DNA from 3 places in the Lysobacter korlensis genome. Region 2 is predicted to be linked to each of the others. Evidence: predicted binding sites of a transcription regulator. Region 2 holds the regulator's gene; each other region holds the start of a gene.
The links. The regulator FliA, encoded in region 2, starts transcription of late flagellar genes. The targets are predictions, from matches to a motif close to TAAAGTTTNNCNNNCNNNGGCCGATAA.
Positions count from the first base shown of each region.

Region 1: the regulator FliA is predicted to act here: its motif matches at 2,053-2,079, upstream of ACFFGH_RS01765 (GGDEF domain-containing protein).
Region 3: the regulator FliA is predicted to act here: its motif matches at 1,541-1,567, upstream of motA (flagellar motor stator protein MotA).

Region 1 covers NZ_JBHLTG010000001.1:405,260-409,776, reverse strand. Annotated here, with positions in the region: gene rho (transcription termination factor Rho) at 1-123, shown strand, start outside; gene ACFFGH_RS01770 (hypothetical protein) at 265-777, shown strand; gene ACFFGH_RS01765 (GGDEF domain-containing protein) at 936-1,970, opposite strand; gene ACFFGH_RS01760 (energy transducer TonB) at 2,520-3,446, opposite strand; gene ACFFGH_RS01755 (ankyrin repeat domain-containing protein) at 3,507-4,517, opposite strand, start outside.
Region 2 covers NZ_JBHLTG010000001.1:940,961-945,477, forward strand. Annotated here, with positions in the region: gene ACFFGH_RS04190 (chemotaxis protein CheA) at 1-1,499, opposite strand, end outside; gene ACFFGH_RS04195 (protein phosphatase CheZ) at 1,441-2,007, opposite strand; gene cheY (chemotaxis response regulator CheY) at 2,073-2,465, opposite strand; gene ACFFGH_RS04205 (RNA polymerase sigma factor FliA) at 2,617-3,372, opposite strand; gene ACFFGH_RS04210 (MinD/ParA family protein) at 3,369-4,259, opposite strand; gene flhF (flagellar biosynthesis GTPase FlhF) at 4,288-4,517, opposite strand, start outside.
Region 3 covers NZ_JBHLTG010000001.1:1,267,697-1,272,213, reverse strand. Annotated here, with positions in the region: gene motB (flagellar motor protein MotB) at 1-634, opposite strand, end outside; gene motA (flagellar motor stator protein MotA) at 647-1,507, opposite strand; gene ACFFGH_RS05785 (BON domain-containing protein) at 1,705-2,340, shown strand; gene speG (spermidine N1-acetyltransferase) at 2,424-2,978, opposite strand; gene ACFFGH_RS05775 (hypothetical protein) at 3,076-3,381, shown strand; gene ACFFGH_RS05770 (VOC family protein) at 3,414-3,923, shown strand; gene ACFFGH_RS05765 (DMT family transporter) at 4,025-4,517, opposite strand, start outside.

The DNA.
Region 1 (4,517 bases), 540 kb from region 2:
AAGATCTGGATCCTGCGCAAGCTGCTGCACGGAATGGACGAGATCGCGGCGATGGAGTTCCTGCTCGACAAGATGAAGACCACGAAGTCGAACGACGAGTTCTTCAGTTCGATGAAGCGTTAAACCCGCTTTGCATGAACGATTACGCCCCGCATTGCGGGGCGTTTTCGTTTGCGTGCTGCTCTGTGATCGGCGGCGCCGTTTAACGTGTTCGCTGCGTGCTAACTCTGGCCCTACGCCATCGGCCAGCGAGGGGAGCACGACATGCCGGACCGGACCCTGCACACCGGAGCCACCACCGAGCTGTGGTACGAGCTTGTACGCGACGGCGAAGCGCGCATGCACGTGCGCCTGCCGGATGATGTCGAAAGCTACCTGGTGTTCGTGCTGCATCGGCACCAGCACGACGCGCTGCTGGGCGGACGCACGATGGCGCTGGAATGCCTGCATGGCCTCGAGCTGGTCGGCCGTGCGCGGACCGACGCGCTGCGTGATGTCGGTGACCGCTGCCTGCTGATCGCGGGGTTGTTTCCGCGGCTCGCGCGCCGGCGCAACGTGCAGCCGGGCTACTACGCCGCGCTCGGACAGGCGGCGTATGGCGAGGTCTCATTGCTGGCACGCGCTGGCCATGCCGAGCTGTTCGCGCAGCTTGCACGGCGTTTCGATGCGATGCGACGCGTGCTCGGCGGCATTGCCGCGCGCGGAACCGACGTCGCGGAGGCAAGCGGCCAAGCCTGCCCGCTTGCGGTGCAGTCCGGCACAACGGCCATGCATTGAGGCCCCGGGCGTTACGTGCCGGGCGCTGCGCGCTCGTGACTCGTGACTCGTGACTCGTGACTCGTGACTCGTGACTCGTGACTCGCGACTCGCGACTCGCGACGCGTGATCGCGTGATCGCGTGATCGCGTGATCGCGGAGCTTGAATCAGCCGTCCCTCAGTCGCGCAGCGCCGCCTGCCGCTGCAGCAGGTCGACGACCGTCGCCTCGACCTGCGAGGGTGCGACGACGACGCGGTTGCGGCCGTCGCGCTTGGCGCGATACATCGCGCTGTCGGCGCGCGCGAGCCACTCGCTGACGCTTTCACGCGCACCGAGTTCGGCCGCGCCGATCGACACCGTGATCGGCCGCCCGTCCACCTCGACCATGTCCGCCACGCGTGCACGCAGCGTGTCGCACAGCGATGCGAGCGCGGTCGTATCGATACCGGGAAGCAGCAGCACGAATTCCTCGCCGCCGTAGCGGAACAACCGGTCACCCCGCCGCGTGGCTGCGCCGATGACGCGGGCGAAGTCGACGAGCACTCGGTCGCCGGTCTCGTGCCCGTGGCCATCGTTGATGCGCTTGAAGTGGTCGATGTCGAGCACCGCCAGGCTGACCGGTACGTTGCCGCGGCGGCTCGTTTCAACCGCAATCGGCAGCTCCTGCTCCATCGCGCGCCGGTTCGCCGCCGAGGTCAGCGTGTCGCGCGTGACGAGCCGTTCGAGCTGCATGCGCTGGTGCTCGGTGCGGTGGGCGAAGATGTACGCGAACAGGCCGACGACCAAGCCGGTGACCGCAAACGCGACCCGCATGAAGCCGCTGTCGAACCCCTGCCCGGTGGCTGCGACGATCAGCACGGTGACCGCGCCATAAGCGATCGCATGGCGGCGCTCGATGAGCAGAAAGCCTGCCACCACGGCCGGATAGGTCCATAGCAGGCCCGACAGACCGACGAGCGACGCCACCACAATCACGCCAATCGCGCCGATGCCCGCGGCCGCGCGCCCGGCCCACTCGACACTGCCTCCGCGCCACATGTAGACGACGCTGCCGGCGATGACCGCCACCACGACGAGATCGATCACGCCCGCCGCGACGTCCCCGGTGGCGAACCGGTACCCCGCGATCGGCAGCAGGCACACGGTCGCCAGTGCGCCGAACAGCGTGATCAGCGCGAAGCGGAAATCGGATTGCAGGCGTTGCCACGGCATGGGGCGGTCTCGATCGATCCTGACGACGGCGGCGATCGCATCGCCTGCCGCTGCGCCCGCGGACCCGGGGCACTCGGAGCAGGTATCGGCCGTCCGGCCGGGGAGTTGAATCGGAATAGTTCGGGCTTCAGCCGGCAGCCGGTTTGACGTCGTCGATCACGGCCCGGTCGCGGCCCTCGCGCTTGACCCTGTACGCAAGCCGACGTGCCGACCGCCGCGAGCGGCAGGCGGCGTCCTACGGCATGAGCGCGGCGCTCGACAAGGGCGTGAAGCCCAACAGCCGGTCGGGCGGCGATTGCGAGAGGCGTTTGCGAGTAGCGCCGCTGCGACCGGGGCGACGCTGGCGCGGCACCGGCGGACTCGCCCCCGGTCGGCAACGCGCCGGCATCTATCAGCTCACGCTGAGTCACCTATGGCGACGGCCATTTCGGCCTGTGCGCCGTGGCGCGAGCCGACACGCTGCCGCGAGCGTGACCGTCATCACCAGCGTGGCGCGGATTCGAGCAGGATTGTCCGATGCAGCAACGCCCCAGCATCGCTGCGGCTCGATCAGCCTTCGCCGATCGGTGTCAGCAGGCGCAGGCCCTGCCCGATCGGATGGACTCCGCCGGCTGCCAGCGCATCCGCGCCTGCCGCCGAGACTTCCGGCTCCCACGGGATCGCGGTCCGTGGACCGGGAATATAGGCGTGCCACTTGTACTCGTTGGGCACGGACTGGCCCGGTGCGACGTAATCGACCGGCACACGCGCCGACCAGTACGGAGCGTCGGCGGCCTCGCCACGCTGCGGCGGCGTGAACGTCCATTTGCGCGCCCCCTGCAGGGCCGACTGCGCAAGCACCTGCCGCCATTTGGTCATTGCGGACTCGTTGTCGATCACGCGCAGGTTCACCTGTTCGGCAATCGCATCCTCTACCCGTCCGTCGCGCCCGATGCGCACGACCACGTACACCGTACCGCCGACGCCGCCCCATGCCGCCGATTCCGGGTAGCTCGGCGGAGGCAAGCTCTTGGACGAGACGGTCTCCCCGGGCGCGTGCGAGCCGAATTGCATGCCGCGCACCTGCAGCGCATAGCGGTCATCGTCGAGCTTCTTGGCGACCACGCGCACGGTCATCGGCGCACGCGCGCGACTCGTGCCCGGCTGCAGCACGACCGGTTCGAAGCGCAATTCTGAGACGCGCTTACCGATCATTTCAGCAATGGCGGGCGGCACCGTATCGCCGCCTTCCAGCGTGTGGGCGAGCACCTCGCCGTCGGCGGTGATATCGATTGAGCCCTTCACCAGCAGGCTCGATTCGGCCTGCTTGCGCACCGCGCGGGGGCCGTTGGCCGACACGGCCGCCCCCATTGCAAGGCACAGGACAATCAACGCGATCCATCGGCTCATTGGGCAAATCCATTCTCGGGTCCGAAGCACAAGCATAGCGCCGCCCACGCGCTTGCCGCAGCGATGCCCGGCCGTGGGCGGATGCAAGGCATGGCGACGGCAGCGAAAGACGCGACCGCTGCATGGCAGAGGCCCTAGGGACCCGCGTCAGCGGTTCTCGCGCAGGAACCGCGCCATCGACACCTGACCGCCGGCCACCGGGACGAGCTCGGCCGCGATGTCGATGAAGCCGCGCATCAGTGCGATATCGCGCGGCGTGCGATTGAGCGTGTCGCGGCGCTCGGGGTCGGCGCCGGCGCGCAGCAGGCGCTGCACGACGCGCACCAGCCCGTGCAACGCAGCGAGGTGCAGCGGGCCGAAGCCGCGCGGGTCCTGCGCGTCGAGGCTGGCACCGTCGTCTAGCAGGCGCTCGAGGCCGGTGATCAGCACGTCCTCGTCGGCAGCGCTGCCGGGCTCGGCACGTGCACCGAGCAGCAGCAGCAAGGGCGTTGCGCCATCGGCGACGCCATCCACCTCGGCACCGGCGAGCAGCAGCGTGTCGAGCAGCGCGACCAGGCGCGTGCGGTCGCGGGCCCCGAAGCCGTACATCGCCGCGCAGTGCAGTGGCGTGCGCTGCTGGGCATCGGTCGCCTGCACGTCCGCGCCGGACGCGAGCAGGCGCGCCGTGAGATCCGGCAGGCCGAGTGCGCAGGCCACCATCAGCACGGTCAGCCCGCCCGGCAGTCGCTGTTCGAGCGGCGCGCCGGCCCTGAGCAACCGGTCGACGATCTCGGCGTGGCGCATGCTGACCGCAGCCGACAACGCCGTGGCGCCGGAGTTCGCCGTGGCCTGCGGGTCGGCGCCACGCGCGAGCAGCAGGTCGACGACCGCGCGATGACCACCGCCCGCGGCACGCAGCAGCGCGCTGCAGCCCTGGCTGTCGACGGCATCGACCGACAGGCCCAGATCGAGCAGGCGGCGCACGGCGTCGGCGTCGCCGACGATCGCGGCGGACGGCACGTCGGCCGGCTGCAGCGCGCGGCGCGGCAGCGGCCAGCCACGCCAGTCGAGCCAGTCGGCCAGATCGCGGCGGCCGGCCGACAGCGCGACCCCGAGCGGGGTCTGGCCATCGGCCGCAAGCAGGTCCGGCGATGCGCCGCGGCGTACCAATGCCTTCAG
Region 2 (4,517 bases):
GGATGGTGCGAAAGCACTTCGATCACGCGCACCAGCGGCAGCGCGTAGACGTCGTCGTCGATCTCGATCAGCAGCGTCGGCAGGATCGCCAGTGTCAGCGGCACGCGGATCACGAAGCGGCTGCCGCGGCCGATTTCGGAAAGGATCTGCACCTGGCCGGACAGCTCGCGGATGCGCGACTGCACCACGTCCATGCCCACACCGCGGCCGGACAGGTCGCTGACTTCCGCGCGTGTAGAGAAGCCCGGCAGGAAGATCAGCTGCAGGCATTCCTCGGGCGTGAGGCGCGCAGCCGAATCGGCGTCGATCAGGCCCTTTTCGCAGGCGCTGCGGCGGATCTTCTCGGGGTCGATGCCGCCGCCGTCGTCGCGCACTTCGATCGAGACGTGGTCGCCTTCCTGCTGTGCGCTCAGGCGCACGTTGCCGGTTTCAGGCTTGCCGGCGGCGCGGCGCTGCTGCGGTGATTCGATGCCATGGTCGATCGCGTTGCGCATCAGGTGCACCAGCGGATCGGCCAGCGCCTCGACGAGGTTGCGATCAAGTTCGGTATCGGCGCCGACGACTTCGAGGTCGACGGCCTTGCCGAGCTGGCGCGACACATCCCGCGCGAGTTTGGGGAAGCGCGAGAACACGCGACCGACCGGCTGCATGCGCACGGTCATCACCGCCGACTGCAGGCGCGAGGTGGCGGCATCAAGCGCGGTGACCGCACGATCGAGATCCTCGTCGCGCAGGCGCGGACGGATCGTCTTGAGGCGGTTGCGCGCCAGCACCAGTTCGCCGACCAGGTTCACCATCGCGTCCAGGCGCCGCACGTCGACGCGCACGGTGGCTTCGGCGGGCTCGGCATTCGCCGCGGCAACCGGCTTCGGCTTGGGTTTGGTGTCGCGCGCCGGGGGGGGCGGCTTCGGCTTGGGCGCTGCCGCCGCGGCCGGCGCTGCACCGGGCAGGGCGCCCGCACCGTGCAGGCTGTCGAGCAGGGCGTCGAAGTCCAGGTCGTCGAGGTTTTCAGGCAGGTCGGTGACCTGCATAGTCGGCGCTGCGGCGACGGCCGGCTCCGCCGGACCGACGTGCAGCGCGGCGACCAGTGATTCCGGTGGTTCCTCGGGCGTTTCGCCACGCCCGATCGCATCGAGCATATCGCTGAGCAGGTCGATCGACTGCTGCGTCGCGTCGAACGCGATTTCGTCCATCGACGCTTCGCTGCTGCGCGCGGCGTTGAGCCGGTCCTCGACCGCGTGGCAAATCGTCACCATCGCGGGGAAGTCGAGGAAGCCTGCGCCGCCCTTGATCGTGTGGAAGCCGCGGAACACCGCATTGAGGCAGTCGCGGTCGTACGGCGACTGTTCCAGTGCGACGAGCTGCTCGCCGAGCTGGTCGACGATTTCGCGCGCCTCGATCAGGAAGTCAGCGCAGATGTCGGATTCGGCTTCGCTCACGTCAAAGTCCCAGCGATGACAACAAATCGTTTGCGTCGTCCTGCGTGGCCGGTGCGGCATCGACGCCGGTGACGGCCGGGCCGAAGCCCTTCGACGACGCGGGCAGCTGCAGCGGCGCGGACTCGGGCATCACGCCATCGCTTGCGGCATGCACGCAGCGCACGATGTCGACGACGCGCTTGATGATCTGGCCGGTCAGGTCCTGGTAGCCCTGCGCGGCGGTCATTTCGGAAAACCGCACGCGCATGCCGGCCGCGGCCTCGGCCGCCTCGCTTCCCGGCGCGACCGGAATCGTCGCCAGCAGGTCGCGGCACTGGTCGATCATGTCCATCGTGCGATGGCTGGCGTCCTCACTCATCTTCACCGCGTGCTCGAGGCGCGCGCAGGCCTCGGGCAGCGAGCCGCCGGTGCTCGCGCCCTCGCCGTCGCCGAAGGCCTGGCCGAGTTCGCGTGCAAGCCGCACCAGGCCCTGCACCAGCGGTTGGTTGCGCCATTCGACCAGCGCGTCGAGGTTTTCGCGGAAGCCGGCCTGGTCGTCATTCTCGATCGCCCCAAGCGCGGCGCGCACGCGCCGGATGATGGCCTCGCGACTGTCGGTCGACAGACTGTCGGGATCGGTGAGGACCTGGGCGTTCACGCCGCGGCCTCGAGGCGCTCGAAGATCTTGCCCAGCTTCTCGCTCAGGGTGCCGGCGGTGAACGGCTTGATGACGTAGCCGTTCACGCCCGCCTGGGCGGCTTCGATGATCTGTTCGCGCTTGGCTTCGGCCGTGACCATCAGCACCGGCGTCTTGCTCAGCGCGGCGTCGGCACGCACGTGCTTGAGCAGTTCCATGCCCGTCATGCCCGGCATGTTCCAGTCGGTGATGATCAGGTCGTACTTCGCGCGCTTGAGTTCCTCGAGCGCCGTCGTGCCGTCGTCGGCCTCGGCGGTGTTGGAAAAGCCCAGGTCGCTGAGCAGGTTCTTGACGATGCGGCGCATGGTCGAGAAGTCGTCGACGATGAGAATCTTGATGTTCTTGTCCATGAAGGGCTCGTGCGGCGATGCGGTAATGGGGTGGGGCGCATACCGGCGGGGTCAGGTCCGGCACACGCCCCTTGCGGCGGATATCGACCGGTGCCGTCGGTCCTGAACCTTCCGGACCAGGACGACACCGGTTCGGTGACGCGTGTCGCGATCAGTCGTCGTTGTCGGCGTCGATGCCGCGCCAGTCGCCCAGGCGAGAGCGCAGCCGGAGCATGGCCTGGCCGTGGATCTGGCAGACGCGTGATTCGCTGATCGACAGCACCGCGCCGATTTCGCGCAGGTTCAGTTCCTGCTCGTAGTACAGCGACAGCACCAGTTGCTCGCGCTCGGGCAGCAGGCCGATCGCGGCACCAAGCGCGCCGCGGAACTCCTCGTGCTCGAATGCGCGTGCCGGCGTCGTGCCATCGGCGGTGGCCAGGCGCGGCTCGCCGTCGTGCTCCTCGGCATGCGCGTCCAGGCTCAGCAACTGTCCGCGTGCGGCGTCCTCGAGCATCGCGTGGTACTCGGGGATGCTCACGCCGAGCGCGGTGGCGACTTCCTGCGACGTCGCAGCGCGGCCGGTGGCCTGCTCGACGGCGCGCGTGGCAGCGACGACGTCGCGGTAGCGGCGATGCACCGAGCGCGGCACCCAGTCGCCACGACGGATCTCGTCGATCATCGCGCCGCGGATGCGGATCGAGGCATACGTCTCGAACGCGGCACCCTGGTCGGACTGGAAGTTCTTCGCGGCCTCGATGAGGCCGAGCATGCCGGCCTGGATCAGGTCATCGATCTCGACGCTGGCGGGCAGCTTCGCGGCGAGGTGGTGCGCGATGCGGCGCACGAGTTCGGCGTGCTTCTCGACGATCGCGGCGGTGTCGACCTGCGGGCGCGCAGCGCGGTACTGGGCGGCGGCCATGGCATTCATGCGGCGCTCCTGGCTGGGGTCACCAGCCGTTCAAGGAAAAATTCGACATGTCCGCGCGGACCTTGCGGGACCTGCCATTGGGATGCGCGTCGCGCGATGTCGCGGAAAGCGAGTGCGGACGGGCTGGATGGGAATGCCTCGACGACGGCTTCCTGGCGTTGCACCGCGCGGCGCAGCCATTCATCGCGTGGAATCGCACCGAGATACGACATCGTGACGTCGAGGAAACGCGCGCTGACGCGTTCGAGCTTCTCGAACAGGTGGCGGCCTTCCTGCGGGCTGCCGACCTGGTTCGCGAGCACCTGCACCCGGGTCACACCGCGTTCGCGGCTGAGCACCTTGACCAGCGCGTAGGCGTCGGTGACCGAGGCCGGCTCGTCGCAGACCACGATGATCACGTCCTGCGCGGCCTGGCAGAACGTCAGCACGCCATCGGCGATGCCGGCTGCGTTGTCGACGACCATCGTGTCGATGGGCAGGTCGAGCTGGCTGAAGGCATGCACCAGGCCGACGTGCTGCGCCGGGGTGAGTTCGGTCATGTGGCGCTTGCCCGATGCGGCGGGGACCACCCAGAGGCCACCGGGGCCTTCGATGATCGTGTCGGCCAGTTCGCAGCGTCCGGCGATCACGTCGGCCAGCGTGAAGCGCGGCGACAGGCCGAGCATCACGTCGACGTTGGCGAGGCCGAGGTCGGTGTCGAGCAGCAGCGTGCGGCGGCCGGCCATCACCAGCGACATCGCCAGGTTGACCGAGACCGACGTCTTGCCGACGCCGCCCTTGCCGCTGGCCACCGCGATCACCCTGACCGGCGCGACGCTCGCCGGCGTGGCGGGCGCCGCTTCGGCGCAAGGGGCCGGGTCGGCGGCCGTGGTGTCATGTCCGTTCATGTCGTGTCCGAGGCAGGATGCGTTGGGGTCAGGCGACGGCATGGCGGTCCTCGGTCATCAAGGGGTTGTCGGCAGCGCGGCGCAGTTTTTCGAGTGAAGCGACGAGGCGAACGGGGTCGGCGGCCTCGATGTCGTGCGGCACCTGCTGTCCCGAAGTGGTGTAGGCGAGATGCATGTCCTGCTTGACCAGCACCGACAGCGCGGCGCCCAGGCGGCCGGTCTCGTCGGTCTTGGTCAGCACCACGCCTTCCGGCGAAG
Region 3 (4,517 bases), 330 kb from region 2:
AGGGTGTGGTGTCGGTATGGCCGCTGATCGCGATGCGGTTGTCGACCTGATTGAAGAACCGCCCCAGCTCGAACAGGATTGCGCGCGTGTGCGGCTTGAGCTCGGGTGAGCCCAGATCGAACATCGGCCGGTTCTGCGCATCAACGATCTGCACGCGCAGCCCTTCCGGCGTGAGGTCGATCAGCAGCTGATCCTTGAACGGCGCCATCGCGAGGCTCTTCGCGATCGCCTCTTCGAGCAGCTTCTTGAGCTCTTCGAGCCGCTTACGTTCCTTCTCTTCTGCCGCCTTCGCGTCGGCCTTGAGGTCCACCGAGCCCGCACCGGGCGGATTCTTGACGGCGTCGAACACCTTGATCGGTGCATCGCCGGCGCCACCGGGCCCCATCTTGCCCTCCACCGTCGCACTGCCGCGGCTGGCGACCGCGCTCGGGTTCTTGAAGTAGTCGGCCACGCCGCCGAGCTGCTCGGGCGTCATGGTCGCGGTCAGCCACATGACCATGAAGAACGCCATCATCGCGGTCACGAAGTCGGCATACGCGACTTTCCACGCGCCGCCGTGGTGGGCGCTTCCGCCCTTTTTCTTGCGGACGACGATGATCGGTTGTTGTTGCTGTTGTTGCTTCTCGGACGCCATCGCGGTGCTCCGTCAGCCCTTGGCGGCCTTGAGGTCGGCCTCGAGGTCGGCAAACGTCGGGCGCACGTCGGAGAACAGCAGCTTGCGTGCGAACTCGATCGCTACCGTCGGCGCATAGCCGCGCACCGATGCGACCAGCGCCATCTTCACCACCTCGAACGCCTTCGCGTCCTCGTTCGCGCGGGTCTCCATCGCCGTTGCCAGCGGGCCCACGTAGCCGTACGCGATCAGGATGCCGAGGAACGTGCCCACCAGCGCCGAGGCGACTTTCAAGCCGATCTCGGACGGAGGCGCGCTGCCGACGACTGACATCGTGTTGATGATGCCCAGCACGGCGGCCACGATGCCGAAGCCCGGCAGTGCGTCGGCGACTTTCTGCACCGAGTGCGCAGGCTCGAGCGCTTCGTGGTGGTGGGTTTCAAGTTCGTATTCGAGCAGCGACTCGAGCTCGTGCGGATTCATGTTGCTGCCGACCATCAGCCGCAGGCAGTCGGTGATGAAATCCAGCATGTGATGGTCGGCCATGACCTTCGGGTACTTCTGGAAGACCGCGCTTTCCTCGGGATTATCGACGTCGGCTTCGACGGCCATCATGCCCTCGCGCCGCATCTTGATCAGGATCTCGTAGATGAGCTTGAGCAGGTCTACGTATTCCTGGCGCCGATACTTCGGCCCCTTGAGCAGCCCGATGGGCGCGCGGAACGCCGCCTTCATCACCTTGGGCGGCGTCGCGATCATGTACGCGCCCAGGGCCGAGCCGCAGATCACGATGACCTCGTTGAGATGCCACAGCGCCATGATCTGGCCGCCGACCATCACGAAGCCGCCAAGCACGCTGGCCATGACGACGATGCCACCAATGATCAGGAACATCCGGGGGAAATCCGAGCAGCTGCAATGTCCGCGGTATCGGCCCGGCGACGCATCTCTTGAGCGCCGGTGCTCGGCGTCGTTCCGCTTCGAGCTGCGCGCCTGCCTGGCGCAACCTTTGTTTGCCGGGCGCAGCGCCTTGCCGTGACGGTAACGCCGCAGTGCCTAGTGTCGGACGCAACCGGCGTCGATGCGGCGCCATGTCGTCCACCGAGCTACAGGAATCAACCATGACCTCCAGACAGCAGCCCGGCTCAGACCGTAGCGACGATTTCGCGTCGCGCCCCTACGAAAACATGCCCTCGGTGACTTCGCGCGCCTGGGGTCCCAGCAAGGCCCACGGCGATCCGGATCCGTTCGGTTACCGCGACCAGGGTGGCTACGGCGACTTCCGCACGGATTCGCAGGGCGGGCGCAACGGCCCGGACGCCCAGGACCGTCCGTCCGGCCATCGCGGCCGCGGCCCGCGTGCGACGCGCTCGGACGAGAGCATCGCCGACGAGGTGTACTTCCGGCTCACCGAAGATCCGTTCATCGACGCGAGCGAGATCCTCGTCAATGTCGAGGAAGGCGTGGTGACGCTGACCGGCGAGGTGACCGAGCGGCGCATGAAGCATCGCGCCGAGGACCTCGTCCACGAAATCCGCGGCATCCGCGAAGTGAACAATCGCATTCTGGTCGACAAGGTGCAGCGCTCGTTCACCGATTCGATGGGTGGCCTGCGTGCCGGCGAAAGCCAGAAGGGCAGCGGCTTTTCGAGCGCGTCGCCCGGCCATGGGGCACCGGGCATCCACGGTCAGGCCGCAGAGCAGGACGAACCCTCGGGCGGCCCGTAAGCCGTCTGATGCACCACCGCCGCGCCCGAACATGACGGGCGCGGCGTCGGCATCGTCCGTTTACCCGTCCGAAGCCGCCCGCGTCAGGGGCCGGGAATGTCGGGTGACAGCGCCTGGTGCTGGAACAGGCACATGCGCAACACGTCGTGGTAGCGGCCGTCGCTGAAGAACTCGTCGATCAGTACGCCCTCGCGCTTGAAGCCAGCGTCCTCGTAGACGTGAATTGCCGCGGCATTGTCGACATCGACCAGCAGGTAGAGCTTGTAGAGGTTGAGCACGCGGAACGCGTAGTTGATCGCCAGCCGCGTGGCCGCCTTCGCGAAGCCATGTCCCTGCTGCTCGGGCGAGACCATGATCAGGAACTCGGCACGCCGGTGCAGATGGTCGATCTCGACCAGCTCGACCAGCCCGGCGCGATGCCCTTCGCCGTCCTCGATGATGAAACGGCGCTCGGACTGATCGTGAATGTGCTTGCGGAACAGCTCCTCGAGTTCGACGAACGACTCGTACGGCTCCTCGAACCAGTAGCTCATGACGCTGCGGTTGTTGTTGAGCAGATGTACGAAATGCAGGTCACCGCGCTCGAGTGGACGGAGCGTCACGGTGGCCGTGGCGGCAGGCGATGGGGTCTTTTCCATGAGCTGAACCCTAGCGGAGCGGATGCGTACGCGCCGTCACGCGGCCTTGGCCGGACCGCTCCTAGCCTGACCCCAACTCGTTTTTGGAAACACCGCCATGCCCCAGATGCGCCTGCGTGTGATCGGCAGTGAAGACGATGCCCGTGCGATCGGCAACCTGCTTGCGAGCATCGACGGGATCGAGCACGTCGAGGAAGTCGCCGACCTGATGCCGCGCCTCGACGATGCCGATTCGAGCTCGGCCGGGCTGCCCGACGACATGGGCCCCGGCACCCACGAACTCGAGGTCGGCGCCGCCAACCGGGCGGCCGCCGGCCGGGTGCGCGAAGCGGTCGAAGCACTCGCGTTCGACCTCGACGTGCTGGTCGAGTTCGAGACCGACGAAGACTGGCACGACGCCTGAACGACCTGCCAATGAATACCGCCGATGACACGATGGCTTCACGCGACAGGTCGATAAGCTCGCGCCATGTCGAACCGGGGCGAGCCGCAAACGTGAGTACCGTCAGCACCATCATTCCGTGGCTGCGCTACCGCAACGCGTTCGTTGCCATCGATTGGCTCTGCAGCGCGTTCGGATTCCAGCCCCAGTTCATCCAGGCTGAAGGCCACACCGTCCACCACGCGCGGCTGACCTGCGGCGACGGCATGGTGATGCTGGGCTCGGCCGACGACGGCACCGAGTCCGACCGCCACATGCTGCAGCCGGACGAAACCGGCGGCCGCGAGACGCAGAGCTGTTTTGTTGTGGTCGATGACGTGGACGCCCATTACGCTCAGGCGGTCGATGCCGGCGCCGAAGTGGTGATCCCGCTGTCGGTACAGGAGCACGGCATGCGCAGCTACGCCTGCCGCGACATCGAAGGCCACCTGTGGTGGTTCGGTTGCGCGATCCCGCGCCTCGAAGTCGCTCCGGCCATGCACCGGTTCGGCGCGCTGCACTGAGCACTACCGCCGGTCATGGTGACCGGCCCTCACGACGTCCTGCTGCGGCCTGCCCCGCGCCGTAAGGCACGGGCGCGACGCGCGGCGGTATTCGCCGGGGACTACTTCGCCTTCGCCGACCGCTGACTGAGCGCCACGCTGCCCAGAATCAGCGCGCCGGCAATACCCATGCTCAACGTCAACGCCTCGCCGAGCAGCGCCCAAGCCCATGCAACAGCGAACAGGGGCACCAGATAGGTCACGGTAACCGCCCGGCCGGCGCCGATCCGGCGAATCAGCCGGTAATACAGCGCATACGCGATCCCGGTGCACAGCACGCCCAGCATCGAGGCCGACACCCAGGACTCCATCGGGATCGGCTGCTGCGGCCATTGCGCGATCGCGAACGGCAGCACCATCAGGGCGGCGCAGCTGAGCGTCGCCGCGGCGACCGCGATCGGCGGCAACCCGACCAGGTGGCGTTTCACCAGATGCGCGCCGATGCCGTACAGAAACGCAGCGCTGCACCCTGCGACCACCGCACCGCCGACGTTCGAACCCGCGGTCTTGCCGCTGGCCAGCACGACCACGCCGCCGAAGCCGACCAGCAGCGCG